DNA from 3 places in the Streptomyces sp. RKND-216 genome. Region 1 is predicted to be linked to each of the others. Evidence: riboswitches for the same ligand, from Rfam matches in the RefSeq annotation. Region 1 holds a riboswitch; each other region holds the start of a gene.
The links. Region 1 has a riboswitch for cobalamin ahead of E4198_RS19635 (energy-coupling factor ABC transporter permease). Riboswitches for the same ligand answer to the same signal wherever they lie in the genome.

Region 1 (9,468 bases):
AGACGACGCGGAAGGGAAGGCGGCGATGCGGACACGCGGACACACCGCCCGGATGGCGGTGGCCGGCGCCCTGGCCATGGCCCTGGGGTGCTCCCTGGCGGCCTGTCAGGGCGGCTCCTCACCCCCCTCCTCCTCGGCATCCAAGGCACGGCCGGGTACATCCCCTTCATCACCCGGAGCGTCCGCGGCGCCCTCGGCCTCCCCCGCATGGGACACCGACCCCGACTCCCTCGCCGCCGTCGGCGACTCCATCACCCGGGCGTTCGATGCATGCGGGCCGCTCACCGACTGCCCGAAGTCGTCCTGGGCCACCGGCACCGACCCGACCGTGGCCAGTCTCGCCTCCCGGCTCCTCGACGACCCCGGCCGCGACAGCTGGAACCTGGCGGTCTCCGGCGCGACGATGGCCGACCTCCCTCGACAGATGGCGCAGGCGGCGGACCGCGACCCGGAGTTGGTGACGGTGCTCGTCGGCGCCAACGACGCGTGCAGGCCGTCGGTCGACGCGATGACACCGGTGGCCGGCTTCCGCACGGACTTCGAGCAGGCACTGCGCACCCTCCGGGAGGAGGCTCCCGGTTCCCAGGTGTACGTGGCGAGCATCCCGGACCTGCAGCGGCTCTGGCAGGTGGGACGCGACGAGCCGGACGCCCGCCGGGTGTGGGATTACGGCATCTGCCGCTCCATGCTGGACGCGCCACGGGACACGGGTGAGGCCGCGACCGCACGCCGGGCGCAGGTCTCGGAGCGCGTGGACGCCTACAACTCCGTGCTGCGGGAGGTCTGCACGGAGGTGAGGCGGTGCCGCTGGGACGGGGGCGAAGTGCACGACTACCGCTTCACCGCGAACGCGCTCAGCCGCTGGGACTGGTTCCACCCGAGCCGGGAGGGACAGAGCGACTTGGCCGAACTCGCCTACGAGCGCATCACGGACGGCTGACTCGACGAGACCGCCGGGGCCGCCGTGCGCCCCGGCGGGGACGGCGCGCCGGGCGCCGGGGATGCGCGGCGTCACGGACTGTCAAGCATCCGTATGAGCAGGTCACGGAGCACCCGCCGCTCCAGCGGCGTGAGCTCGGCGAGCGGCTCTCGGGCGAACCCGAGCGCGCCCCGCAGGCTCGCGGCCGTCGCACTGCCGCGCTCCGTGGCCGCGGCGAGCTTGACGCGGCGATCGGCCGGGTCGGGCCGCCGCTCGACCAGGCCCCGGGCCTCCAGCCTGTCCACGATACCCGTCACGTTCGACGGCTCACACCTCAACTGCTCGGCGATGCGGCGCATCGGCGTGGGCTCACGGTCGAGCAGGGCGAGAACGCGCGCCTGCGCTCCGGTGAGCGCGTGGTCGGCGGCGGCCACCTCGTACTCCGCGTGGTAGCGCGCCACGACGCCGCCGATCAGCTCGACGACCTCGCGCGTGAGGGCGTCGGGCAGGGGCGGGACGGAGGGGGAGCCGGTCGACATGGTCTCAGCCTACCTCAAAGCTTGACAACATGAAATATCCAGGTGCAGCATTGTTTCAGCACCTGAAGCATCTGGAGGCACCACATGACTCTGCCCACCGCCGGTCGCGCCTGGCATCTGACGGCCCGCCCGCAGGGCTGGCCCACGCCCGACGGGTTCGCGCTGCGGGAGGTCCCGGTCGAGGCCCCCGGGGAGGGCCAGATCCTCGTGCGCAACCTCTACCTGTCCGTGGACCCGTACATGCGCGGCCGGATGAACGACGTCCGGTCGTACGTGCCGCCCTTCCAGCTCGACGCGCCCATGGACGGCGCTGCCGTGGGCGTCGTCGTGGCTTCCGATGCCTCAGGCTTCGCCGTGGGCGACCACGTCCTGCACGGGCTCGGCTGGCGGGAGTTCGCCACGCTCGACGCCCGGCACGCCACTGTCGTCTCCGCCGACCTGGCACCGCTCAGCACCTACCTCGGAGTTCTGGGCATGCCGGGCCTCACCGCCTACGCGGGTCTGCTGGAGGTGGGAGCGTTCACCGAGGGCGACGCGGTGTTCGTCTCCGGTGCGGCCGGCGCCGTGGGCGGCCAGGTGGGCCAGATCGCCCGGCTCAAGGGGGCTTCCCGGGTGATCGGCAGTGCGGGCTCGGACGAGAAGGTGCGGTTGCTGACCGAGGAGTACGGCTTCGACGCGGCCTTCAACTACAAATCGGGTCCGGTCGCCGAGCAGCTCCGAGCCGCCGCCCCGGAGGGGATCGACGTCTACTTCGACAACGTCGGCGGCGACCATCTGGAGGCCGCTCTCGGTGCGATGAACGTGCACGGCCGCGTCACGGTGTGCGGCATGATCGCGCAGTACAACGCCACGGAGCCACCCGCCGCGCCGCACAATCTCGCCCTGCTCATCGGCAAGCGGATCCGGATGCAGGGCATGCTCGTCAGCGACCACGCATCGCTGCAGCCGCAGTTCGTCTCGGAGGTCTCCGGCTGGATCCGCTCCGGTGACCTCACCTACCGGGAGACCGTCGTGGACGGCATCGACAACGCCCTGGACGCCTTCCTCGGCATGCTCAAGGGCGAGAACACCGGAAAGATGGTCGTCCGCCTCGCCGACTGACGGCAGCGACCCGAACCAACACCCGATCATCCGACCCCACGAGGCTCCCCGCCCTGCCTGCGCCCGCATCCTCTAGGCTCGGACCGGACCGCAGAGGTCGTGGGCGCGAGCCTCCCGGTCGGACAAGGAACGAGAGGATCTTCATGTCCATCCCATCCCTCGACGTCCAGTACACCGCGGTGGCCACCGCCCGCAACGGCCGCGACGGCCGGGTCGCATCCGACGACGGCAAGCTCGACGTGGTCGTCAACCCGCCGAAGGAACTGGGCGGCAGCGGTGAGGGCACCAACCCGGAGCAGCTGTTCGCCGCCGGCTATAGCGCCTGCTTCCAGAGCGCCCTCGGCGTCGTCGCCCGCCAGGAGAAGGCCGACATCACCGGCTCCACGGTCACCGCAGAGGTCGGCATGGGCAAGACGCCGGAGGGCGGCTTCGGCCTCAGCGTCGCCCTGCGCGCCAGCATTCCTCTGGTGGACGCCGCGACTGCCACGCAGCTGCTGGAGAAGGCGCACCAGGTCTGCCCGTACTCCAACGCGACACGCGGCAACATAGAGGTCACCCTGACCGTCGACTGACGGCAGACGGCGGACGGCAGACCCGACGGTCGTCCGCTCGGCAGGAGTGGACGGGTGGGTGGCGCCGCCCGTCCACGCCGCGCCGCGACGTCTCCGATCCACGGGTTCGCATGACGCGCTCGAGAACGTCGGCTCGATGCCCGTCGACCGACGGTTCGTCAGCCGGCCGTACGCAGCAGCCCTTTGCCAGTCGGGACGTCGGAAACGGTGGCGAGCAGGCCCATCGCTTCGGGGGAATCTGGTCAGTGGCAGGCGGCGGCTGGTCAACAGTGCGGGGGCGAGCCGTCCGGAGGCCGGCGCGGGGGCGCCCCCTCCCCCTCGGCGTCCACCACACCCGACCACTCGTGCCCCGGGGTCACCGGGTAGCGGCATAACTCCCGCGGCTTCGTGCCGTCGTACAAGGCGAGTTCCTCCGCGCAGCAGCCGGCGGCGTGCTCGGCCACGCGAACCTCCCCGGGGCCCGGCGCCGCAGCCGACCCGGTCACCAGCCGATGCGCGCCGGGCCCCTCGATGACGATCGCTCGGACCAAGGGGTCGTGGACACCGGTCGTCACACCGGCAGGCACACCTCCTGGCGCGGGCGCTCGGCCCGGTGCCGCAGACCGTGCTCGACGTCGGCTGCGGAGACGGTTGGGCCGCGGCCGTCGCCGGTCCGCTGCTGGCACCGCACCGGGTCGTCGGTGTCGACTGGTCGCAGGACGCGCTGCGCCGCGCGGCCCATCACCTGACCGCTGTACGCGGCGAACTCACCGGTCCTGGCCTGCCGTTCGCAGACGGGGTCGCGGACGCCGTGTTGTTCAGCGAGGTCATCGAGCACCTGGTCGGCCCGGACGCGGCCCTGGACGGACTGCACCGCGTCCTGCGGCCGGGCGGCCACCTGCTGCTGTCCACACCCAACCTGGCGGCCTGGTACAACCGCGGCCTTCTGCTGGCCGGGGTGCAGCCGGTGTTCTCCGAGGTGAGCCTGCGGGGCATCCACGGACGGCCCGGCGCCCAGGGGATGGGGCACCTCCGGCTCCACACGGCCCGGGCGCTGCGCTCGATGCTGCCCGCAGCGGGCTTCGAGGTGCTGGAGGTCGCCGGCGCGCCGTACCACGGCGTGCCGCGCCCGCCGCGTCCGCTGGACCGCCTCGCCTGCCGGGCGCCGTCGCTCGCCTCGATCCTGCTGGTGCACGCGCGCAGACTGCCCCGCCCGGACGAGGACGCGGACGGCACGGGGCACGAAGCGGAGGGAAGCGGCTGATGCTCTGGGGTGTCGCGGCGGCGCTGCTGGCCAACCTGCTGTTCAGCGTCGGTTTCGTGGTGGAGAAACGGGCGCTGTCCGCCACCCGCCCCGCCGCTCTCCTGGTCCATCTGCTGCGCAGCCCGCTGTGGCTGGTGGGAGCCGCGGCCCTGCTGCTCGGCTTCGGCGCACAGCTCGTCGTCTGGCGGACACTGCCGCTGGTCGCTGCGCAGGGCCTGTTCGTCACCGGGCTGGTGATGCTTGCTTCTGCTGTCCGCTCTCTGCCTCGGGGAGCAGCCGAGCGGGCGGGAGCGGCGCGGCATGGTGGCGATCCTGGCCGCGCTGGTGCTGATCGTGCTGGGTGCGGCCGACGCGCCGGTGGCTGCCGCTGGCCTCGTTCGACCTCGCCGGCCACCAGGCCCGCACCGCGCACGTGGCCGAACACGACCTGCTCCGCCGTTCTCTGGCCCCGCACCGCCGGTACGTCAACTCGGTGCCGTTCCTCCCGCCCGGGGGTCGGCCCGGAGCCGGGTGACCCCCGGCCGGCGACGCGGGGCGCGCGGTGTGACGAACGTTCACCCGGAACCGCGGTCCGTCGGACCGGTGATGGTTGTGGCGGTGAAGTGCGGCGGTCTACTGTCGCAGGGCCTTGGTGTTCGGGAAACCGGTGCGGAACCGGTGCGGCCCTCGCCACTGTGATCGGGAAGTCCGGCTCCTCCCCCGTCAAGGGAAGCCACTGGCGCGCCGCGGGAGACCGCGCGGGCCGGGAAGGCGGAGACCGGGCGGCATGACCCGTCAGCCAGGAGACCGGCCGAGGCGCGTCGTCCATCCACGAGGTGCTGGAGAGGTCTCACCCGACATGCACATAGCCGAGGGGTATCTGCCCCCGTGGCACGCGGTCGCCTGGAGCGCCGCCGCCGCTCCGTTCGTCGTCCACGGCGTCCGCAAACTGACCCGCGAGGTCCGAGAACACCCGGAGTCCACCCTGCTGCTCGGCGCCTCCGGCGCCTTCACCTTCGTCCTGTCCGCCCTCAAAATCCCTTCCGTGACGGGAAGTTGCTCGCACCCCACGGGCACCGGCCTGGGGGCCATTCTGTTCCGGCCGCCGATCATGGCGGTGCTGGGCACCCTCACCCTCCTCTTCCAGGCGTTGCTGCTGGCGCACGGCGGCCTGACCACGCTGGGCGCCAACGCGTTCTCGATGGCGATCGTGGGGCCCTGGGCCGGGTACGGCGTCTACCGGCTGCTGCGGCGGAGCGGTGGGCCGCTGATGGCCGCGGTGTTCTGCGGCGCCTTCGTCGCCGACCTGAGCACGTACTGCGTCACCAGTGTCCAGCTCGCACTGTCCTTCCCGGACCCGGCGTCGGGGTTCGTCGGCGCGCTGGCGAAGTTCGGCGGGATCTTCGCGCTCACCCAGATCCCGCTGGCGGTGAGCGAGGGCCTGCTGACCGTGCTGGTGATGCGTCTGCTGACGCGGTCCAGCACGGGTGAGCTGCGGCGCCTCGGGGTGCTGACGGAGCTCGCCGAGCGGGTCGCCGCCGCCCGTACCGAGTCCGAGCAGGAGGAGACGGCCCGATGAAGCGCGACACACGGATCAACCTGCTGCTCGTCGTGGTCGTCGCGGCGCTCGCGGTGCTGCCGCTGGTCCTCGGTCTCGGCGACCACAAGGAGGAGCCGTTCGCGGGCGCCGACGCGCAGGCGGAGACGGCGATCACGGAGAACGCCCCGGACTACGATCCGTGGGCCTCCCCCCTGTACGAACCGCCGTCCGGCGAGGTGGAGTCGGCGCTCTTCGCGCTGCAGGCGGCGCTCGGCGCGGGCGTGCTGGCCTACTACTTCGGGCTGCGCCGCCGCCGCCAGGGCGAGGCGCGGTCCGCTGGGAGCCCGGCGGGTGCTCCGGACCCGTCGGGCCCGCCCACGGAGGAGGGGGCGGACGGCGGCCGCGACACGCCCGCCTCGGCCTGACCGACGGTGCTGCCCATCGACGCGGCGGCGCACAGCAGCCGCTGGCGCCACCGCCATCCCCTGGAGAAGGCGCTGCTCGGCCTCGGACTCACGGTGCTGGCGATCAGCCTGCCGCCCTGGCCGGGCGCGCCCCTGGTCGCGGCGGCGACCCTGGCCGTGCTGCTGGGCCCGGCCGGCGTCGCCGGGCGCGCGCTGTGGCGGGCCTTCCGGGTGCCGCTGGGCTTCTGCGTGACCGGCGCCGTTCCGCTGCTGTTCCAGCTGGGCGGCGCCGGAGGCGGGCCGGTGCCGTGGCTGTCGCTCGCCCCGGACGGGGCCGTCCGTGCGGGTGAGCTGCTGGCCCGTACTTCGGCGGCCTCCCTCGGCCTGCTGCTGTTCGCTTTCACCACGCCCGTCTCGGACGTGGTGCCGCGCCTGGTACGGGCCGGGGTGCCGCCCGCCGTGGTCGACGTGGCGCTGGTCATGTACCGAATGAGTTTCCTGCTGCTCGACTCCGTGCGGCGGGTCCGTCAGGCCCAGGCCGCCCGTCTGGGCCACACCACGCGGGCAGCGGCCTGGCGGTCCCTCGCGGGACTCGCCTCGACCGCGTTCGTCCGCGCCTTCGAACGGGCGCAGCGGCTCCACACCGGGCTGGCCGGGCGGGGCTACGACGGGACCCTGCGGGTGCTCGTGCCGCCGGCCCGGCTCTCGCCCCGCTTCCTGACGGCCACGGCGCTGCTGCTCGCTGGCCTGGCCGTCCTCACCCTCACGCTGAGGAGGTTCCCCTGGTGACACCGACGTCGCCGCACCCACCGCTCGTCACCCTGGAGAGCGCCGGTTTCCGCTACGAGGACGGTCCGCCGGTGCTGCACGGTCTCGACTTCGCCGTGCCGGCCGGCCGCTCGCTGGCCGTCCTGGGCCGCAACGGGAGCGGCAAGACCACGCTGCTCCGCGTCCTCTCCGGCGGTCTGCGGCCCACCTCCGGGCGGCTGCTGCTGGAGGGCGAAGAGGTCGCGTACGACCGCCGCGGCCTCACCCGGCTGCGTGCGGCGGTCCAGCTGGTCGTACAGGACCCGGACGATCAGCTGTTCGCCGCCTCGGTCGGGCAGGACGTGTCGTTCGGCCCGCTGAACCTGGGCGTGCCTGAGCCGGACGTGCGCCGCCGGGTGGCCGAGGCACTGGAGGCTCTGGACATCACGGAGCTGCACGACCGGCCGACGCACCTGCTCTCCTACGGGCAGCGGAAGCGGGCGGCGATCGCCGGCGCGGTGGCGATGCGGCCGCGACTGCTGATCCTCGACGAGCCCACGGCGGGCCTCGACCCGCACGGGCAGGAGCGGCTGCTCGCCGTCCTCGGCGGGCTCCAGCGGTCCGGAACGACCGTGGTGATGGCGACGCACGACGTCGACCTGGCGCTGCGCTGGGCCCAGGACGCGGCGGTGCTCACCCCGGACGGACTGCGCAACGGGTCGGCGGCCACGCTCCTCGCCGACCCGGACCTGCCGGCGTCGGCCGGGCTGCGCCTGCCCTGGGCCACCGCCGTGGCAGCCGCGCTGCGCGCCCACGGCCTGCTCGCCGACGGCACGGCCGGCCCCCGCACCCCGGAGGAGACCGCAGCGTGGTCGGCCTCCGCCTGCCCCGGCCCCCCTGCCCGGGGGGCCTGACCCCGTCACGCGGACTTGCGGGGGCTGCGCTTCGTCGCGGTGGTCTTCTTGGCGGTCTTCTTCGCCGTCGTCTTCGCCGTCGTCTTCGCGGTCGTCTTCTTGGCGGTCTTCTTCGCCGCGGACTTCTCGGCCGCCGTGCTCTTCCTGCTCGCCGCGCTCTTCTTGGCGGGGGCCTTCTTCGCGGCCTTCTGGGACGCCGTCTTCTTCCGCGGGAGCTGGTGCACCTCGGCTTCGCCGTCGTCCTCGCCACGCGACTGCCGGGCGGCCTGCACCGAGTTCTCCAGCACGGACATCAGGTCGACGACCTTGCCCTCGCGGGGTGCCGGTGCGCCGACGGGCAGCGGCTCGCCCGCCTCCTTCGCGTCGACCATCGCCTCGAGCGCCTCGCGGTACTCGTCGTGCAGCTCGTCCAGGTCCAGCTCGCCGAGGGTCTCCATCAGCGCGTCGGCCAGGTCCAGCTCCTGGTCGCGGACGCTGACGTTCTCGCCGGGCGCCATCCCGTCGGCGGAGCGGACCTCGTCCGGCCAGAGCATGGTGTGCAGGGTGAGGGTGTCCTGGTAGACGCGGAGCATGCCGAGACTCTCCCGGTTGCGCAGCGCCAGCTTCGCGACGGCGACCCGGCCGGAGCGGGCAAGCGCCTCGCGCAGCAGTACGTACGGCTTGGCGGCGCTCTGCCCGTCGCCGGTGAGGAAGTACGAGCGGTCCAGCCGGATGGGGTCGATGTCCTCGGCCGGGAGGAATCCGAGGATCTCCACGGTCTTGGCCGTGGGCAGCGGCAGGGCGGCGAGGTCGTCGTCGGTGATCTCGACGTGGCTGCCGTCGACGGTCTCGTACGCCTTGCCGATCTCCTCGCTCGGCACCTCCTCGCCGTCCAGCTCGCACACCTTGCGGTAGCGGATGCGGCCGCCGTCGGTGGTGTGGATCTGACGGAAGGAGACGCCGTGGCTCTCGGTGGCGGAGACCACCTTGATCGGGATGGAGACCAAGCCGAAGGAGATGGCCCCCTTCCAGATGGAACGCATCGATTTGTCCCTTCTGTGGGATTCTTTCGAGTATGCCCATCACGGAGATCGACGGCCACCGCCTCTCCCTCAGCAACCTGGACAAGGTGCTGTATCCGGCGGCCGCGTTCACCAAGGGTGAGGCGATCCACTACTACGTGTCCGTCGCCGACGCCGTCCTCCCCCACCTGAAGGGGCGGGCGGTGTCCTTCCTGCGCTTCCCGGACGGCGTGGACGCGGCCGCGTTCTTCGCCAAGAACGTGCCGCCCGGCACCCCCGACTGGGTGAGGACGGCGGTGGTGATGCGCACGGGCGAGAAGCGGGAGACCCAGGTGGTGATCGAGGACCTGGCGACGCTGGTGTGGGCGGCGAACCTGGCCGCGCTGGAGCTGCACACTCACCAGTGGCGGGTCGACGCCCAGCGGCGGGCGAACCGGATCGTCTTCGACCTGGACCCCGGCGAGGGGGCCACGATCCTGGACTGCAGGGAGGTCGGCGTGTGGCTGCGC
Region 2 (9,468 bases), 590 kb from region 1:
CCGCAGCCAGACCACGGAGTCGGCGTCCAGATGGTTCGTGGGCTCGTCGAGGAGGAGCGTGTCGGCGTCCGAGAAGAGGATGCGGGCCAGCTCGACGCGGCGGCGCTGGCCGCCGGAGAGGGTGTGCAGCGGCTGGCCGAGCACGCGGTCGGGCAGCCCGAGGCTGGCGGCGATGGTGGCGGCCTCCGCCTCGGCGGCGTACCCGCCCTTGGTGAGGAACTCGGTCTCGAGCCGCTCGTACTTCTTCATGGCCCGTTCGCGGGTGGCGCCCTTGCCGTTCGCCATCCGGTCCTCGTTCTCGCGCATACGCCGGATCACGGTGTCCAGGCCGCGGGCGGAGAGGATCCGGTCGCGGGCCAGCACCTCCAGGTCGCCGGTGCGCGGGTCCTGCGGAAGGTAGCCGACCTCGCCCGAACGGGAGATCGTTCCGGCCGTGGGAACGCCTTCCCCGGCCAGGCACTTGGTGAGGGTGGTCTTGCCCGCTCCGTTGCGGCCGACCAGGCCGATGCGGTCGCCCTTGGCGATGCGGAAGGAGGCGGAGTCGATGAGGACCCGGGCGCCGGCGCGCAGCTCGAGTCCGGAGGCGGTGATCACGGAAGTGCTCCAAGGCAGGGAAGACGGACGTGCGTGCGGGTCGAGGGGGCCGGCCGGTCCCGGCGGCGACCGGCGTGGTCCCGCGGAGACGGGCCCTGGGCCCGGGCGCGCGGCCGCTAATGCACAAGGAGGTAAGCCATGCCGATCAGTGTACCGGCGCGGCGCAACCCGGTTTCCGGGGCGCCGCGCACGGCTCGCCGTACGGCCGGCACTCCTGCGCTACGCGCGTCACCCGCCTCCGGTGTGGACCTGGAACGCGGCGCGGCGTACGGCCTTGGCCAGCGCGGCGTCCGGATGCGCGGCGGCAAGCGCCACCAGCACCTGGACGGTGCGGGGATGGCCCACGGCCCGTACCTCGTCGATCAGTTCCGGCACCGTCCCCTGCACGGCGGTGTCCAGGTGGTCGACGAGCAGCCGCGCCTCGCCGTGGTCGGTGACCGCGGCGGCGGTGTCCACCCACAGCCAGGTCGCCTCCTCGCGGGTGAGCACGCCCGGCGCACCGCCGGCCAGCTCCTCCGGGTCCGCGCCCTCCTGCTCGGCGAGCCACAGCAGCGCGTACGGACGCAGGCCGGGCTCCTCGGCGGCCGCGCGTACGTCGGGCTCGGCGGGCGCGCCGACGACGCGGAGCGCCTCGAAGGCGAGCGCCCGGATCAGGGCGTCCTCGCCACGGGCGGCCTCCAGCAGTCCGGAAACGGCCGTTCCGACCGGGCGGGCGGCCAGCCAGGCGCGGTACTCGGAGCGCGCGGGGCCCGGGGTGAGCCGGGCACAGCCGCGCAGCATGTCGGCGGCGGACTGCTCGATGTTGCCGGCCGGGCTCTGCGCGGCCACGCAGATCTGCTCTAGCTTGGTCCACACCGCCCAGTTGCCCAGCGGGGTGAGCACGGCCGAATCGGTGTTCTCCTCGTCACGGCACCGGGTGAGCGCCCCGACGGAGGCGAGGGCGTCCAGGGCCCAGTCCAGCAGCGTGGGCAGGGTGCCGTCGACGGGTTCGGCCCCGGCGTCGTGGTCCGGTCGCTCGGCGCGCAGCTCGGTGATGCACCGGGTGAGGTGGTCGAGGAGCGCGGGCAGCGTGACCGGTCCGGCTGACAGGTGCAGCAGGGACAGCACCTGCGGCATCGACACCACGACTTCGCCGGTAAGCACCGGGTCGGCCGAGTCGGCCGGGGCGGGGCGGGCGAGCGACCAGGCGTCGAACAGGGCGACCCAGCCGCGCAGCACCGCGCTGTCGTCGCGGTCCCAGGCGGTCAGGCGCCAGCCGGGGCGGGCGGTGTCGCCGTGCAGCTCGACCAGCCCGGCGAGCCGGGCCCGGTCCCAGTCGGCGCGGGCCCGTGCGGGATCGACCTGGAGGGCGGCGGCCGCGCGTGCGAAGGCCTCGGTGGTGGGGACACCGGCCGTGGGCGGTTCGTCCGCCGCCCAGCGGGCCATGTTCACGGCGCCGCGCAGGCAGTCCCGGGCGTGCCGGGCGAGCACCCCCGGGGAGGGGGTGCCGGCGGGCGGCCGCGGGGCGGAGGAGCCGCGGGCCGGCCAGGCGCGGCCGCGCGTCTCGCTCACGGTGCGGCGTGCGGCGGCGATGGGCCGTCGGGGGACGAGGCGCAGGCGGGTGTCTCGCGGTGTACGGGACGTCACGGGAGCAGTCTTCACGGTGAGAGCGGAAAAACCCAAACGGCGCAGGCCCTCGCGGCTTCACCGGGCGACTCCCGCCTGCCCCCGACCGCCCCCGGCGCCGGGCTCCGGCGCGCTGCGGACGCCCGCGGGGCCGCGCTCCGTCACCCGTGGACGGGCTTGGCGTCGACAGCCACCACGAAGGGCCTCAGAGGAGAGGCATGAGGAAGCGCGTGAGGGCCTCCTCGTAGCCGTCACGGTCGGCGTTCCACATCGCGGCGTGCTGCGCTCGCCCGACGACGTGCAGGGTGATCAGGTCGGGCCGGCTGTCGGCGAGCGCCCGGGAGGGGCCCCAGGGAGCGACCTCGTCGCCCGGTCCGTGCGCGATCAGCACCGGCACCTCGAGCCGCTCGGGCGACGCCGCGACGGCCGGCGGCTCCGGCCGCACCCCGGCGCGGCCCTCGGCGGCCCGCACCGCCATCGGCAGCAGGGGGCGTGGGACGCCGCGCGCGGCGGCGAGGGCACGCAGGGTGGCGGCCGGGTCGAGGACCGGCGAGTCCAGCACCAGTCCGCAGACGCGGTCGCGCACGGCGGACTCCGCGGCGACGTGCAGTGCCATGGTCGCGCCCGTGGACCAGCCGTACAGGATGACGCGGGAGGCGCCCTGGTCGAGGGCGTGACGGACGGCGGCATCCAGGTCGCGCCACTCGCTCGCGCCCAGGTGGCCGACGCCGTCGGGGTTCCGCGGCGCGCCGGGGTCCCCGCGGTGGGCCGGGACGAGAACGGGCAGGCGGAGCCGCGCGAGCGCGGGGAGGACGTTCATCGCCTGTTCCCGGGTGGTGCCGAGCCCGTGTGCGGCGACGACCCACACGCCGCGTTCGCCGGGCACCGCCCATGCGGGCAGGGGGCCGAGTTCGGAGGCGATCTCCGTGTCGATGCAGGGCAGGTCCAGCGAGCCGCCCGGGTCGCCGCTGTGGACGACGGGCGTGAGCCGGACGGTGGCCCCGGTGGTCAGCGTGCCGCGAGTGACGTCCAGGAGGCGGCGTACGACGGTGTCCGCGGGCGCGGCGTGCGTGGCCTCCCGCATGGTGTGCCCGACCACGGCGCGCACGCCCCGGCCGGTGAGGCCGTAGGTGCCGGGGAGTTCCGCGGTGAGCGAGCGGGTGAGCGCGACCCGTTCGGGGCGGGCGGCGAGGCGGGCGTGGACCGTGAGGGGTTCCCCGAAACCCGGCGGGACGGCGGCCCCGTCGGCGCGGGCGGGACGCAAGGCGCGCCCGGCCGCGTACCGGCCGGCCGCCACCGCGGCCGCGCAGGTACCCAGGACCGTGCCGGCGGCCAGGGCCGCCGCCGTGGGTGCGCGCATCACCTCGAGTGTCCGCCGTACCGCCTCCTTCCGGCCACCGGACGGCAGCCGAAGGCCGCCGGTGGAGGGGCGACGGGACGGCACCGGGAGAGGGGGCGTGCGGTCGGCCACGGCGCGGGTCATCCGGCCGGGGGCCGCTGGCCGTAGCCGCGCAGCCGGTCGGCGACCCGGTCGATCTCCTCCCGGGGCAGCAGGGTGGGCGTGCGGCCGGGCACGGAGGCCGCGGCCAGCCAGACCCGGCACATCCACTCCAGTTGCGCGGTCCGGTCGTAGGCCTGGTCCATGGTGGCGCCGTGGGTGAGCGTGCCGTGGTTGCGGAGCAGTGCGCCGCTGCGGTCCTCGAGGGCCTCCAGCAGGTGGCCTGCGAGGGCGTCGCTGCCGTAGGTCGCGTAGGGGGCGACGCGCACGGGACCGCCGAGCGCGGCGGTCATGTAGTGGATCGTGGGGAGTTCGTCGACCAGCGTGGAGACGGCGGTGGCGTGCACGGCGTGGGTGTGCACCACAGCGGTGGCGTCGGTGGTGCGGTAGACCGCCAGATGCATGGGCAGTTCACTCGTAGGACGGAGGGTGCCCGCGACGCGTTCACCCTTCAGATCCACCGCACACAGGTCGTCGGGTCCCAGACGGTCGTACGGCACCCCGGTGGGGGTGACGAGGACGACGTCCCCCACCCGGGTGGAGACGTTCCCGGAGGTGCCGACGACCAGCCCGTCGGCGACCGTGCGGCGCGCCGCCCCCACCACCTCCTCCCACGCGTCCCGCCAGGTCACCGGGATCTCCCCGCTCGTCTCGCTGTGCATCGGCACCTCTGGTCTCTTCCTGTACCACCGGGGGACTCGACCATGCGGTGGTCCCTCCCGTTCGGCCTGTGACGGGTCCCACACCAACACCCTCCGGGTGCGACACTCCGATGCCCGCCCCAGTTCACCTTCCGTTCACCCGCCATCCTTACGTTCACCGGGTCACTGACCTTCGAACTGATTGCCTGGGTGAATGGAACACATCACGCTTCTGATCGGGATCGTGATCGTCACGGCCTTGGTGTTCGACTTTACGAACGGCTTCCACGACACGGCCAACGCCATGGCCACCACCATCTCCACCGGGGCGATGAAGCCCAAGGCTGCGGTGGCGATGTCGGCCGTTCTCAACCTCGCCGGAGCGTTCATCTCCGTCGAGGTGGCCAAGACGATCTCCAAGGGACTGATTGACGAAGGCGCCGGTATCCAGCCTGAGGTGATCCTCGCAGCGTTGGTCGGTGCGATCACCTGGAACATGCTGACCTGGCTGGCCGGCCTCCCGTCCAGCTCCTCGCACGCCCTGATGGGTGGTCTGCTCGGCGCCGCCGTCGCCTCGATGGGTATCGGCGCGGTCAACGGCGACGTCGTCGTCACCAAGGTGCTGATCCCCGCCCTGGCCGCCCCGCTGGTTGCCGGCCTCGCCGCCTGGGGCGCCACACGCCTGACCTACCGACTCACCCGCAACGTGAGCGAGGAGCAGGCCGGAAAGGGCTACCGGGCCGGCCAGATCACCTCCGCCGCCCTGGTCTCCCTGGCGCACGGCACCAACGACGCGCAGAAGACGATGGGCGTCATCACCCTCGCCCTGATCGCGGGCGGTGCACTGGCCCCGGACGCGGGCCCGCCGATGTGGGTGGTCGTCTCGGCCGGTGTCGCCATCGCTCTGGGCACCTACCTCGGCGGCTGGCGGATCATCCGCACTCTCGGCAAGGGCCTCACCGACATCCACCCGCCGCAGGGCTTCTCGGCGCAGACGAGCGCCGCGGTCACCATCCTGGCCTCCTCCCACCTGGGCTTCTCGCTGTCCACCACGCACACCTGCTCCGGCGCCGTGATGGGCGCGGGGATGGGGCGCAAGGGCGGCATCGTCCGCTGGGGCACGGCGGGCCGGATGCTGGCCGCCTGGGGCATCACCGTCCCGGCGGCGGGTCTGGTCGCGGGCGGCGCGGCACTGCTGGCCGAGCGCGGCAACGTCGGCGTGACCCTGGTCGCCGTCCTCGGCGTGCTGGTCAACGGCGCCATCTGGCTGGCCTCGCGCCGGCAGCCGGTCGACCACACCAACGTCAACGACATGCCGGAGGACTCCGCCCCGGAATCCCACTCCGACGCGGAGGACGGGGGCGTGGTGGCCGCCGCGATGAGCGCCGTCGCCCCGCCACCGGCCGGCGCGGTCCCCGAGCAGCACGGCGCGCCGGACGAGGAGTCCGAGCACGCCCGCACCAAGGCCTCCGTCTCCGGCGCCTGACGCGCCCCACCCGAAGGAAGCGAAGCACTCACCATGGACATCCACTGGTCCGCCCTGATCAACGTGTTCGGCGTCAGCCTGCTGGCTTCCGTCGCGCTGGTCGGCGTGTTCACCCTGGGCATCATGGGCTCCGCGCCGCGCAAGGACGGCAGCAGCGCCTCCGTGCCGGCCCGCACCGGCGCGTACCTCTGCTACGCGGTCTGCGCGGCCGCCGTGGTGTACGGCATCTACCTGATCGGCGCCTGAACCCCCGCACACCGAGGGGTGGGTACGGCCTGCGGGCCGTACCCACCCCTCGCGCGTACCCGAGGCGCGCCGGGCGGGACGCCACGGCGCGGCCCGGGGGTGGTCACACTGCTTCGCCGCAGGCCGGGGGCGAGTTGACGGTCGTGGGGGGCCGTGATGGACTTCCGACAGCCGAACGGCGGCAGAAGAGGAAGCCGGTGCGAATCCGGCGCGGTCCCGCCACTGTCACCGGGGAGCGCCCCTCACCACACGCCACGGCCCGTCGGTGGGCTGGAAGGCCGGGGAGGCGCCGATCCGGGAGCCAGGAGACTCTCGCCGCCGGACACGTCGAGCCAGGGCGAGGACCCTGAGTGAGGACTCCGCCATGCGTGGCTGCTGCACCGCTCCCCCACCCCACCCCTCGCCGTGTTCCTGCGAGGCTCCACAGCCCGTCGACTGATGCCGCGCCCGCGTGCGTACGCGTACGGGGTGACGCTCGGCTTCCTCGCCGACCTCGCGCTGGGCGACCCCCGGCGCGGACACCCCGTGGCGGCCTTCGGCCGCGCGGTGATCCGGGCCGAACGCGCCCTGTGGCGTGACCACCGCGGCGCCGGGGCGTTGTGCGCCGCGGTGTGCGCCGGCGGCGTGGCGGCCGCCGCGGCGGGCCTGAGCACGGCCGCCGGGAGGGCGCGTTCGCCGCTGCCCTCGGTGGTGCTGGCCGCGGTCGCAGGCTGGACGGTGCTCGGCGGGACCTCCCTGATCCGCGAGGCGCGGGCGACCGGCGCCGCACTCGCCGCGGGCGACGTTCCGGAGGCGCGGCGGCGGCTGCCGCACCTGTGCGGGCGGGACCCGGAGGCGCTGGACGCCGACGGCGTCGCGCGAGCGGTCGTCGAGTCGGTGGCGGAGAACACCTCCGACGCCGTGGTGGGCGCGCTGGTGTGGGGAGCGGTCGCCGGCGTGCCGGGCCTGGTGGCGTTCCGCGCAGTGAACACCCTGGACGCGATGCTGGGCCACCGCTCCCCCCGGCTGCTGCGTTTCGGCTGGGCGTCGGCGCGGCTGGACGACCTGGCGGGCTGGCCGGGCGCCCGGCTGACGGCCACGCTGGCCGCACTCGCCGGGTCCGACCCGAACGGCGCGCTGCGGGCCTGGCGTGCGGACGCCGCCCGTCACCCCAGCCCCAACGCGGGCCCGGTGGAAGCCGCGTTCGCCGGGGCGCTGGGCGTACGGCTGGGCGGGACGCTGGCGTACGCCGGGCGGGTCGAGCACCGTCCGGTGCTCAACGCCGGTGGCCGGCAGGTCCGTACGGAGGACGTCGAGCGCGCGGTGCGGCTCTCCCGCCGCGTCGGTGTGCTGGCGCTGGTGACGACGACGGCCGTGAGGGTCGTGGCCACGCGGAAGGGAAGGCGGCGGTGAAGGCATTGCGGCGGGGCGGCGGTCTGCTGGTCGCGGGGACGACCTCGGACGCCGGGAAGAGCGTGGTCACGGCCGGGGTCTGCCGCTGGCTGGCCCGCAAGGGATTGAAGGTCGCGCCGTTCAAGGCACAGAACATGTCGCTGAACTCCTTCGTCACCCGGGAGGGCGCGGAGATCGGCCGGGCGCAGGCCATGCAGGCGGCCGCCGCCCGGGTGGAGCCCAGCGCGGCGATGAACCCGGTGCTGCTCAAGCCGGGCGGCGACCGCACCAGTCAGGTCGTCCTGATGGGCAAACCGGAGGGCGAACTGAGCGCCCGCAGCTACCACGAGGACAGGCAGCGGAAGCTGCTGGAGACGGTCGCCGGGTGCTTGGAGGAGCTGCGCGCCACCCACGACGCCGTGATCTGCGAAGGCGCGGGCAGCCCCGCCGAGATCAACCTGCGGCGCAACGACATCGTCAACATGGGCCTGGCGCGGGCGGCGCACCTCCCCGTGGTGGTCGTCGGCGACATCGACCGCGGCGGGGTCTTCGCCTCGTTCTTCGGCACGACCGCGCTGCTGTCCCCCGAGGACCAGGCGCTGGTGTGCGGCTACCTGGTCAACAAGTTCCGCGGCGACGTGGCGCTGCTGCAGCCGGGGCTGGAGATGCTGCACCGGCTCACCGGCCGCCCGTCGCTGGGCGTGCTCCCGCACCGGCACGGCCTGGGCATCGACGAGGAGGACGGGCTGCGCCTCTCGCTGCGCGGCACCGTGCGGGAGGCGTCGACGGCGCCGCCGCACGGCGCGGACGTGCTGCGGGTCGCCGTGCTGCCGGTCCCCCTGATGTCGAACTTCACCGACGTGGACGCCCTCGCCGCCGAGCCCGGCGTGGTGGTCCGCTTCTGCGACCGGCCGGAGGAACTGGCCGACGCCGACCTGGTGGTGGTGCCCGGCACCCGCGGCACCGTGAAGGCGCTGGAGTGGCTGCGCGCACGAGGGTTGGCCGACGCACTCGCCCGGCGTGCGGCCGAAGACCGGCCGGTGCTCGGCATCTGCGGCGGCTACCAGGTGCTCGGCGAGCGCATCGAAGACCACGTCGAGTCGCGTGCGGGCGTCGTGCAGGGCCTGGAACTGCTGCCGGTGCGGGTGCGTTTCGCCCCCGGAAAGACGCTCGCCCGCCCGGCCGGAACCGCACTGGGCGAACCGGTCGAGGGGTACGAGATCCACCACGGCGTCGCCGACGTGCGCGGCGGCGAACCGTTCGTCACCGACGGCGCCGACGGCCGCCCCCTGGACGGATGCAGGGTCGGCCCGGTGTGGGGCACGCACTGGCACGGCGCGCTGGAGTCCGACGCCTTCCGCCGGGCCTTCCTGCGTCGCGTCGCCTCCGACGCCGGCCGGGCCTTCGTCCCGGCTCCCGACACCGCCTTCGAGCGGCTGCGCGAGGAGCAACTCGACCGGCTGGGGGACCTGATCGAGGAACACGCCGACACCGGCGCGCTGCTGCGGCTGATCGAGGAGGGCCCGCCGGGCGGGCTGCCGTTCGTCCCGCCGGGCGCGCCGTGAGCCGCAGCCGGCCGCCGACCACGACCGCTCACACCACCCGCAGGAGGATCACAGCGTGACCACCCCTTATCCGTTCACCGCGATCGTGGGGATGCCGGACCTGCGACTCGGGCTGCTCCTCAACGCCGTGAACCCGGCCATCGGCGGCGTGCTGGTCCGCGGCGAGAAGGGCACCGCGAAGTCCACCGCCGTCCGGGCCGTGGCGGCGCTGCTGCCGCAGCAGGACGTCGTCTCCGGCTGCCGGTTCGGCTGCGACCCGCAGGCACCCGACCCGCGCTGCCCCGACGGGCCGCACGGCGTCGCGGCCGCCGAACACCGCGCGGCCGCCCTGGTGGAGCTGCCCGTCGGCACGTCCGAGGACCGGCTGATCGGCGCCCTCGACATCGAACGCGCCCTGGCGGAGGGCGTACGGGCCTTCGAACCGGGGCTGCTGGCGAAGGCGCACCGCGGCGTGCTGTACGT
Region 3 (9,468 bases), 2.3 Mb from region 1:
CCGGACCGGCCCACACCACCCACCCGCGGGCCGCACCGCCCTGCTCGCCGCGCTCGAAGCCCGCGTCGCCGCCGGCGGCAGCGCCGTCCTGACCGGCCCCAGCGGCATCGGCAGGTCCACCGTGCTGGAAGCCGTCGCGGCCTCCGCCACCGCCCGCGGCGAACTGGTGCTGCGCGCCTCCGGCGCGGAGACGGAACGCTGGCTGCCCTACGCCGGCCTGGCCGACCTCCTCGGCCAGGTTCCCGTCGGCCTGCTCGCCGCTCTCCCCGAGCCCCAACGCTCCGCCCTGTACGGGGTGTTGCTGCGCGACCGGCAGACCACCGGCGCCGGCGGACAGAGCCAGTCCGTGTGCCGCCTCGCCTGGCGCGGCCTGCTCGGCCGGTGTGCCGCCGACCGTCCGGTGCTGCTCGTGGTCGACGACGCGCAGTGGCTGGACGGCCCGACCGTGGACGCCCTGCGTTACGCGGCCCGCCGCCTCACCGGGCTCGGCGTACGGGCCGTCACCGCCGGCCGGTGGCCGGAGGGCCTGGCCGCGGGTGACGGCGGCAGCGCCACCTGGACTCCCACCCCCGCCTCCGTCGTCGTCCCGCTGCCGCCGCTCGCACCCGACGAACTCGCCGAACTCTTCGCCCAGTACGGCCTCCCCGCCCGCGTCGCGAACACCCTGCACGCCGACTCCGGCGGCAATCCCTACCTCGCGCTCGCCCTGGCGGGGGCGTTCACCGACCGCATCCCCCGCCACTGGCGGCCCGCACCGCTGCCGCAGCGCGTGCACGACATGATCAGCGAACGACTGGCCACGCTGCCCGACCGCTCCCGGGAGACGCTGCTCACCGCGGCGTTCACCACCCATCCGACCGTCGACCTGCTGCGCCGCGCCGGGCGCGCCGAGGCCGAGCACGACATCCGGCTCGCCGCCGCGGCCGGGCTGCTCGTCGCCGAGGGCGGCACCGTCCGCTTCACGCCCCCGGCGGTCGGCACGGTGCTCGCCGAGCACGCCGCCGCGGCGCACCGCGCGGAGGTGCACACCGCGCTGGCCACCGTGGTCCCCGACGCCGCCGGCCGGGTACGGCACCGCGCGCTCGCCGCGCCGGGCCCGGACGCCGCGCTGGTCCGTTCACTGGTGACCGCCGCCGAGGCCGCCGCCCGGCAGGGCTCGCACCGGATGGCGGCCGAGCTGTACCTGCTCGCGGCCGACCGTACGCCCGCCGAACCGGCCGGGCAGAGCGCCCGCCTGGAGTGGCTGGTCGCCGCCGCCGAGGCGGGCGCCTCGGCGGCGCTGCCCGCGCTGGTGCACCGCGCCGCCGACGCCGTGCTCGCCGCGGACGCCTCGCGGGCACAGCGCACCCGGGTGCGGATCGCGCTGCTGGACCTGTCCGGGCAGGGGCTGTCCGAGATGGACGAGGTGTTCGCCGCCGCGCTGCTGGACGCCGACGGGGACCCCGCGCTGATGGGCCCGCTGCGGCTGCGGATCTCCTGGTCGGCGCTGGTCGACGGCCGCCCCGAACGCAGCGGGCGGGAGGCCGACGCCGCGGCCGAGCACGCCCGCGCCGCGGGCGACACCACCACCGAGGCGATGGCACTCGGCGTCCGGGCGACCGTGTCGGTGATCACGGGCCGCGACGACCACCGGGCGGTGCTCGACCGCGCGCTGCGCCTGCCCGAACCGCCGCTGAACGGCTGGCTGCACGCGTCCCCCCGGTTCGTCGCCGCCCGCTTCGCGGTGTTCGAGGACCGGCTGGCCGAGGCCCGCGAGGAACTGCTGCGCATGCTGGCGCTGGTGGAGCGCGGGTCGGGCGAGGAGGTGGTGCAGGTGCTGCGCAGCCTGGCCGAGGTGTCGGTGCGGACGGGCCGCTGCCGGGACGCCCTGGACTTCGCCGACCGCGCGGTGCGGATCACCGAGGAGGCGTCGCTCAGCCCGGGGCCCGCCTGGTGGGACGCTGCCGTCGCCGAACTCGCCGGCGGCAGCATCGAACGCGCCGTGGCGTACGCGGAGAGCGGGCTGCGGGCCTCCACGCAAGAACGGGACGCCATATACCGCGGCCGCCACCTGCATGTGCTGGGCCAGGCACGGATGCGCGGCGGCGACGTGCGGGGCGGCGTGAAGACGCTGCTGCGCATCGAGGCCCTGGAGCGGGGGCAGGGCGTGTGCTCGCCGTTGGCGCTGCGCTGGCACGGCGACCTGGCGTCCGGGCTGGCGGCGCTGGGCGAGACCGAACGGGCCGAAGAGGTGATCCGCGCCGCCCGGGCGGCCGTGGGCTCCCGCGCCCGTGGGGTGGGCGTCACCGCACAGCTCGACCGTGCCGAGGCCGCCGTCCGTGCTGCGCGCGGCGACGCGGACACGGCACTGGAGCTGCTGGGGGGCGCGGCGCGGCGGTTCGAGGAGCTGGGCCAGCCCCTGGAGCGTGGTCACTGCCTGCTGGAACGTGCCCGTGTCCACCGCCGGCGGCGCCGGCACGCCGCCGCCCGGGCCGCCGTGGCGGAGGCGCTGGAGTTGTTCACCGAGTGCGGTGCCCGGCCGTGGGCGGAGCAGGCGGGGCGCAGCCTCGACCGGCTCGGTGCGGGCACGCCTCCCGCCCGGCAGGGCACGGGGGCCCACGAGGACCGTGCCCCGGCGCAGCGCCGCGTGCTGACGGACAACGAGGCCCGCATCGCGGCCCTGGTGGGCGAGGGGGCGACCAACCAGGAGGTGGCGGCGCGGATGTTCCTGAGCGTCAAGACCATCGAGGCGTCGCTGACCCGCATCTACCGCAAGGTCGGCATCCGGTCCCGCACCCAGCTCGGCACGTGGCTGCGCTCGGGTGCGGGACGTGCGGACGCCGGCGTCACCTCCTCGGAGTGAGTCCCCCTGCGTGGTAGCGGGCTCCGGCGTTCCAGAGGATGAAGGAGTCCATCCCGTTGTCACGGGCCGCCTTCACCTGCGCCGCCACCTCGTCGTCGCCGTAGGCGACGCCGAGCGAGAAGTCCTGGAGCCACGGCACAATCACGGCGCCGCTGCCCTTCGCCTGCTTCTCGAAGTCCGCCAGCGACCGCTTCACGATCTTGTACGGGTCGGCGTTGGGGTTGGACACGCCGTACTCGCCGGCCGCCCAGTGCGAGGGGTAGACCATGGGCGCGATGTAGTCGGAGTGCTCGGCCATGGCCGGGATGTCCTGCGCGATCTCCGTCGGGCGGGTGGCCGCCACCCCGAAGACGCAGGCGCCGAGGAACGCGCCCTCGGGGCGCACCCGTTCACGGGTCTCGGCCATGAAGGAGGCGATCCTCTCCGTCGGCCTCCGGTCGCCGAGCCCGGGGAAGGTGAAGCCGCTCATCCGGCCGTCGGGGCGGCGCACGTAGTCGTACAGGATGTCGTCGAAGCCGAGTTCGGCGGCCTCCACGGCGAGGTCCATGTTGTACTCGCGGACCTCCTCGTTCGCGAAATTGGTGAACGACAGCTTCCCGTAGTGCCCGCCACCGCCGTACGGGGCGCCGTTCGCGTCCTGCACCACGCGCTCGCGGGCACCGGACCTCCAGGACGCCCTCGCCAGGATCGGGTCGCGGAAGGCGACGATGCGGCCCACCACGCGCACGTCCCGCTCGTGGAGTTCGCGGAGGGCCTTCTTCGCGTCGTAGTAGCCCTTGGCGGCTCCGATCTTCCGCGCCAGCGGGACCTGCGAGTCGTAGCCGATCTCGCCGTCCTCGTCCTTGATGTCGAGCTGGACGGCGTTGATCCGCCCCTCCTCGGCCATCTTCAGGATGGGATCGCGCAGGGCCTTCGACGTCCAGCCGATGGCCGTGATGTGCACCGCCCGGGTGTCGGGGTAGGGCACCAGAACCGTGGCGTTCTCGGCCGTCTCGTTACCGCCCTCGTCGACCGCGCGGACCTCGACCTCGGGGGCGGGTTCGGCGAGGCGGTGGGAGAACGCGCCGTCGTCGCCGACCTTCACCTCTGCCCCGCCGACAGTGACCGTCCGCGCGCCCTCGACGTGTCCGCGGATGGTCGCTGGCGCGCGCAGCGACTCGGCCTGCGCCTTCTCGATGGTCAGGCGCGGCGCGGTGGTGTCGACGGTGAAGGAGCGCCGGGTGGTCTGCGTGAAGCCGAGGTTCCCGTTGGCGGCGACGGTCAGTTCGTGCGCGCCGTCGTCCAGCCCGGGCGTCTCGACGAGCAGGCGGTCGCCGTCCCGACGGGTCTTCGCGGGCTCGCCGTCGAGAGAGACGGTGAGGCCGTCCAGCGACGTGCCGCCCCGCGCGACCAGCTCCAGGCGGCCGTTCTTCGTCTCCGCGCCGTTCAGCACACCACCGTTCTCCAGGCCCGCCACGCGTATCTGGGGCGGTACGGACCGGAACGCGACGGCGGCCAGGCCCGCGCAGCCGACCACCACCAGCATGACGGCGAGGATCGCGAGACGTCGGCGGCCGAGGACCTGGACGAAGCTCCTGCGCCTTCCCGCTCCGGGTGGACTGGTCTGCACGCGCGATCACCTGCCGTTCGGGAGGTCGTGTCTGACGTGACGTCAGCCTGAACAGGGCTGCCGCCTCGGACGATTCGACCACTCGACTCCCGGCAACAATGCCACTGTCGTCTCTTCATACTTCCCTGGCGCGGCAGGAGGCCAATCATGGTTCGTCCACTCCGGCTCGGCGCGGCGGCAGCCGCGGCCGCGCTCCTGACCCTCGCGGGATGCGCCGGGAGCACCTCATCGGACGAGCCGGAGGACCGGAAAGCGGAACGCGCGCCGGGTGCGGCGGACACGGCCGGCGGCGAACGGGACAGCCCGTCGCCGTCCCCCTCCGCGCCCGACCCGGCCGCCGTCGACGCTGACGAACTCGGCGCCGTACCGGTGCTGATGTACCACCAGATCGTCGACGATCCGCAGAGCATCTACGACCGCACGCCCGAGGACTTCGAGGCCGAGCTGGAACGCCTCGCCCGCGAGGACTACGTTCCGGTCACGGCCCGCGAACTGACCGGCGGCCGCATCGACATCCCTGCGGGCACCCACCCCGTCGTCCTCACCTTCGACGACTCCACCGTCAGCCAGCTCGCGCTCGACGCCGCCGGGAAGCCCGAACGGGACACCGCCGTCGCCGTCCTCCGCGACGTCGCGGAGAAGCACCCGGACTTCCGCCCGGTCGCCACCTTCTTCGTCAACGGCGACCCGTTCGCCGAACCCGGTGGGCAGCGCACGCTGGGCTGGCTGCACGACCACGGCTTCGAGATCGGGAACCACACCCTGCGGCACACCACCCTCGGCACGGTCTCCGGCTCCGAGGTCCAGCGCGCCGTCGCCCGCAACCAGAAGGCCATCACCGACGCCCTCCCGGACGACGTCACCGTGGACTCCCTCGCCCTGCCCAACGGCTCGATGCCGTCCGCCGCCGGGCTCGCCGTCGAGGGCTCCTCCGGCGGCACCGACTACCGGCACGCCGGAGTCTACCTGGTCGGCGCCAACCCCGCGCCGTCCCCCTTCTCCTCGGACTTCGACCCGGCGGCGATCCCCCGCATCCGCTCCCAGGGCCCGGACGGCCCCGACGCGAAATTCGCCTCCGCCGCCTGGCTCGACAAGCTCGCGGACGGCACCGTCGCCCGCTACACCTCCGACGGCGACCCGGACCGCGTCTCCTTCCCCGCCGACCGCAAGCCCTCCCTCGCCGCCCCCTTCGAGAACCGCGCCCAGCCGTACTGACTCGTCCGGCCCCCCCACCCGAAGGGGCGAACCCGCCCCGGACACGGGCTTCCTCGCTCCCCCGGCTGAACGCCCCGGCTCCCGTGGAGGCCCCCGGCGCGCGCAGCCGAGTGTGCGACGATGTCCGGCGACAAGGCGACGGCGGAACGAGGAAGCCGGTGTGAATCCGGCGAGGTCCCGCCACTGTGACCGGCGAGCGGATCCCGAACAGGCCACTGCCCCCGGCGGGCGGGAAGGCCGGGACGAGCAGTGACCCGAGAGCCAGGAGACTCCCGCGGTCGCCCCTCGACGAACCGGGGCGGACTTCCCCGGAGGGGAGTGTGGGCAGCATGCCCGGGACACCTTCACTCCGCCCCGCCGTGCCACGGAACCCGAATCGGCGGCGGCGCTGCCCGGCGACGCACGCTGAGGTGAGGATCCGGCGGAGACGTATGCGGTGACAACGGACCGTACGTGAAATTTCCGCGCGTCCCCCGCTCGGCCGCTGCCTACACTGGTCGGCGCGCCACGCAGGGGTACGGAACGGGGAGACGCATGACGACGCACGGGGGCGAGTTCTCGGCGAGCGCCGCATCCATCGACGGCAGTTCACACCTGCTCCTCGAGGTCGCGGGACTGCTCCACGCCGGACGGATGGACGGCGAGAACGCGACGATGTGCCGGGTGCCGCGGTCGCATCCCGAGGTGGCTCAGTCCGTGCACCGGTTCGCGACGTTCGCCCGCGACCAGTACGCCGACGCCGTCCTGCTGCTGGCCGCCCTCGCGACGAAGCTCGAGGCGACGGGCCACGCCTACGCCCGCGCCGACGAGGACTCCCAGCGGGCCCTGGACGGCGTCCTGCAGTCCGGGCGGCTCGTCGACCCCCAGGACAGGTGACCGCGATGGCCCACCGAGCCGACGTCGCGTTCCTCGCCGACGCCAACCCGGCGCTCATCGAGCGCAACGCCGACGAGTTCGCGCGGCTGCACCGGCTCGCCGACTCGACGGACGACGCCTTCCTCAAGGCCGGCCGCGTCGACTGGGTCAGCACGTCGCAGCAGCAGTACGTGAAGCGCCTGGACGAGGCGAAGCAGCTCGTGGACGGCCTGTCCGCCGGTTTCCGCAAAGCCTGGCAGGCGCTGGCCGACTACGCCGAGGCCGTGACGACGGCGCAACGCCACTTCGACGACGGCGAGTTCTCCGAACGGAAGCTGGCCGAGGTTGTTGCACGGGAGGCGACTCTGCTCACGCGTCTGACCGGTGCGGAGAGCCCGATGCGGGAGTGGGAGGACCTGCGCGACTCCTCCGGTCTGCTGGACCGGATCGGCGAGTTCGGCGTCGACGTCGACGCGATCCGGGAGGACGCCGAACGCCACTACCAGCAGGCGAACGACGCCTACGGGGACGCGCAGCGCGTCGAGTCGGAGGCACGAAGCCGCTGCCTCGCCGAGCTGCGGACGGCGTACGCCTCGCTCCCCGAGTTCCGTGGCGGCTCCGGCGACTCCGCCGAGATCCTGGGCAGCCTCGGCCTCCTCCGGGAGGAGACGCGGCAGGCCGCGGACGACCCCCACGCGCAACTTCCCGGCACCGGCGTCAAGGCCGACGCGATCCCGTCCCTCAGCGACGCGCTCGTCGTGAACGAGAAGCTGGAGCGCATCCGGTCACTGGCGGCGGAACACCCCGACGCGAAGGGCATCAGCTACCTCCTGCCCTCGGACTCGGAAGAGACCCTCCGGGGCTACGTCGACGCCAACAGCGCGCTGATCAGGGCTGCCGCCCACCACTCCGGGCTGCCGCCCGAGATGGTCGCGGGCATCGCGTGGCAGGAGGTCGGGGGCGCGCCGGCGGTGGTGGACGACGTGGCCGACGAGGTACGGCAGCTCGTGCCCGGGACCGGGGAGGCCGACCACACGTCGATGGGGCCGCTCGCCGTGCAGGTCCGGCGAGGCGCCGAAGTCCTCGGCTACGACCCGCACCACCTCACCGACCACCAGCGGGCGCGCGTCGAGGAGGCGATCAAGGACCCGGCGCAGAACGTCTTCATCGCCTCCGAGTACCTCGCGCAGATGAAGGCGGAGAGCGGCTTCGCGGACGTGCCGGCCGAGCAGATGACACGTGCGCAGATGCAGGAGCTCGCCGCGCGGTACAACGGCGGACCCTACTGGCAGAGCGACGACGCCCAGGCCTACGCGCGCCGCTTCGACGCCCGGCTGGACGAGGCGACGGCGCCGCTCCGCTGACCGGCGCCGGGGGGCTTGGCAGCCGCCGGGACGGCCCCGTCGGGCCGCACGGCCGACGGATCGGCGGTGGATCTCGTGGAGTTCGCCGGCACACCTCCGGTCAGCAGCAGCCGGAGGCTCCCGGCAGCGTGCGCTTGTTGCGGGAGGCGGCGTTGCGGGCGGCGAGGTCGGCGTCCGCGGGGTAACCGACCTCCTCGAGGGTGAGGCCGTGCGGGCGGACGACGTGCACGGCGGAGTCGCGGACGCCCGCCGCAAGGACCTTGCCGGGCCATTCGGAGGGCCGGTGGCCGTCGCCGACGAACAGCATCGCGCCGACCAGCGACCGGACCATGTTGTGGCAGAACGCGTCCGCCAGGACGGTCGCCTCCAGGACGCCGTCGCGGTGCCGGACCCAGTGCAGCCGCCGTAGGGTGCGGATGGTGGTGGCGCCCTCGCGCTTCTTGCAGTAGGCGGCGAAGTCGTGTTCGCCGAGCAGCGCGTCGGCGGCGGCGTTCATCGCGTCGAGGTCCAGGGGCCAGTTGTGCCAGAGCACGTGGCCGCGGCGCAGCGGGTCGACGCCCCCGGGATGGTCGCAGACGCGGTAGGCGTAGCGCCGCCAGATCGCGGAGAAGCGCGCGTCGAAGTGGGGCGGCGCCTCGGCGACCCGGTGCACGCGGACGTCCATGGGCAGCCGTCCGGCGAGGCGGCGCAGCAGTTGGCCGCCCTGCTCGGCCCAGAGGTGGGCGGGAAGGTCGACGTGGGCGACCTGGCCGCGGGCGTGGACGCCCGCGTCGGTGCGGCCCGCGACGGTGAGCGGTGGTGCGGCGTCCAGGCGCAGCACGACGCGCAGCGCGTCCTCGATCTCCTGCTGGACGGTGCGCTGCCCGCCCTTCTGGCGGGCCCAGCCGGAGAAGTCCTTGCCGTCGTAGCTCAGGTCGAGCCGTACCCGGACGAGGCCGGGCTCCACGTCGTCGCTCACGCACTCGATCCTCTCACCACGCCCCGGCGCGCGTGACGGCCCTCCGCGCCCGTTCCTTACTCGAGGGTAGGCATCGCCGGGAGTTCTTGCTATACAGGCCGTCAACAAGCCACGGCGGATCACGACGACGCGCATCAGGGAGCCCAGCAAGGCAGGCAGCACCGTTCGGCCGGAGAACGGAGCCGACGCACGGCCCCGCGAGGACCGCCTCGCGCAGCGGCTGCTCGACTCCTCCGCCCGGCTCTCCTACGACCCGGCCACCGAGGTCGACTGGGAGACGCCCCTCGACGAGGACTTCCACGGCGCCAGCCCCGAGTGGAGCACGCTCTACGGGACGCCGTACTGGAACGAACTGACCGAGGCGCAACGCAAGGAGCTGACCCGGCAGGAGGCCGCGTCGGTGGCCAGCACCGGCATATGGTTCGAGATGATCCTCCAGCAGATGGTGCTCCGGGACATCTACGCCAAGGACCCGACGGACGAGACGGTGCAGTGGGCGCTCACCGAGATCGCCGACGAGTGCCGCCACTCCCTCATGTTCGCCCGCGGCGCGAAGAAGCTGCGCGCCCCCGCCTACCGCCCGCACCGCGTCGCCGTCGAACTCGGCCGCGCCTTCAAGACCGTC

Region 2: linked by a shared signal. The riboswitch ahead of E4198_RS22375 (cobalamin biosynthesis protein) and the one ahead of E4198_RS19635 (energy-coupling factor ABC transporter permease) in region 1 are both predicted to bind cobalamin.
Region 3: linked by a shared signal. The riboswitch ahead of E4198_RS09695 (hypothetical protein) and the one ahead of E4198_RS19635 (energy-coupling factor ABC transporter permease) in region 1 are both predicted to bind cobalamin.

Annotation. Positions count from the first base shown of each region.
Region 1 is NZ_SSBQ01000002.1:4,509,597-4,519,064, reverse strand. It holds gene E4198_RS19670 (SGNH/GDSL hydrolase family protein) at 26-940, shown strand; gene E4198_RS19665 (MarR family transcriptional regulator) at 1,012-1,458, opposite strand; gene E4198_RS19660 (NADP-dependent oxidoreductase) at 1,543-2,559, shown strand; gene E4198_RS19655 (organic hydroperoxide resistance protein) at 2,703-3,131, shown strand; gene E4198_RS25045 (alcohol dehydrogenase catalytic domain-containing protein) at 3,395-3,616, opposite strand; partial or broken gene E4198_RS19645 (methyltransferase domain-containing protein) at 3,682-4,374, shown strand; partial or broken gene E4198_RS25590 (hypothetical protein) at 4,374-4,713, shown strand; partial or broken gene E4198_RS19640 (FkbM family methyltransferase) at 4,727-4,888, shown strand; cobalamin riboswitch at 4,987-5,184, shown strand; gene E4198_RS19635 (energy-coupling factor ABC transporter permease) at 5,213-5,932, shown strand; gene E4198_RS19630 (energy-coupling factor ABC transporter substrate-binding protein) at 5,929-6,318, shown strand; gene cbiQ (cobalt ECF transporter T component CbiQ) at 6,325-7,086, shown strand; gene E4198_RS19620 (ATP-binding cassette domain-containing protein) at 7,083-7,958, shown strand; gene E4198_RS19615 (Ku protein) at 7,964-8,980, opposite strand; gene ligD (non-homologous end-joining DNA ligase) at 9,013-9,468, shown strand, end outside.
Region 2 is NZ_SSBQ01000002.1:5,098,419-5,107,886, reverse strand. It holds gene E4198_RS22405 (ABC-F family ATP-binding cassette domain-containing protein) at 1-594, opposite strand, end outside; gene E4198_RS22400 (hypothetical protein) at 823-2,220, opposite strand; gene E4198_RS22395 (alpha/beta fold hydrolase) at 2,405-3,559, opposite strand; gene E4198_RS22390 (class II aldolase/adducin family protein) at 3,679-4,359, opposite strand; gene E4198_RS22385 (inorganic phosphate transporter) at 4,553-5,824, shown strand; gene E4198_RS22380 (hypothetical protein) at 5,858-6,070, shown strand; cobalamin riboswitch at 6,256-6,382, shown strand; gene E4198_RS22375 (cobalamin biosynthesis protein) at 6,509-7,462, shown strand; gene E4198_RS22370 (cobyric acid synthase) at 7,459-9,006, shown strand; gene E4198_RS22365 (putative cobaltochelatase) at 9,062-9,468, shown strand, end outside.
Region 3 is NZ_SSBQ01000002.1:2,220,680-2,230,147, forward strand. It holds gene E4198_RS09680 (LuxR family transcriptional regulator) at 1-2,842, shown strand, start outside; gene E4198_RS09685 (putative glycoside hydrolase) at 2,826-4,451, opposite strand; gene E4198_RS09690 (polysaccharide deacetylase family protein) at 4,599-5,666, shown strand; cobalamin riboswitch at 5,812-5,938, shown strand; gene E4198_RS09695 (hypothetical protein) at 6,201-6,542, shown strand; gene E4198_RS09700 (lytic transglycosylase domain-containing protein) at 6,548-7,885, shown strand; gene truA (tRNA pseudouridine(38-40) synthase TruA) at 7,986-8,843, opposite strand; gene E4198_RS09710 (diiron oxygenase) at 8,977-9,468, shown strand, end outside.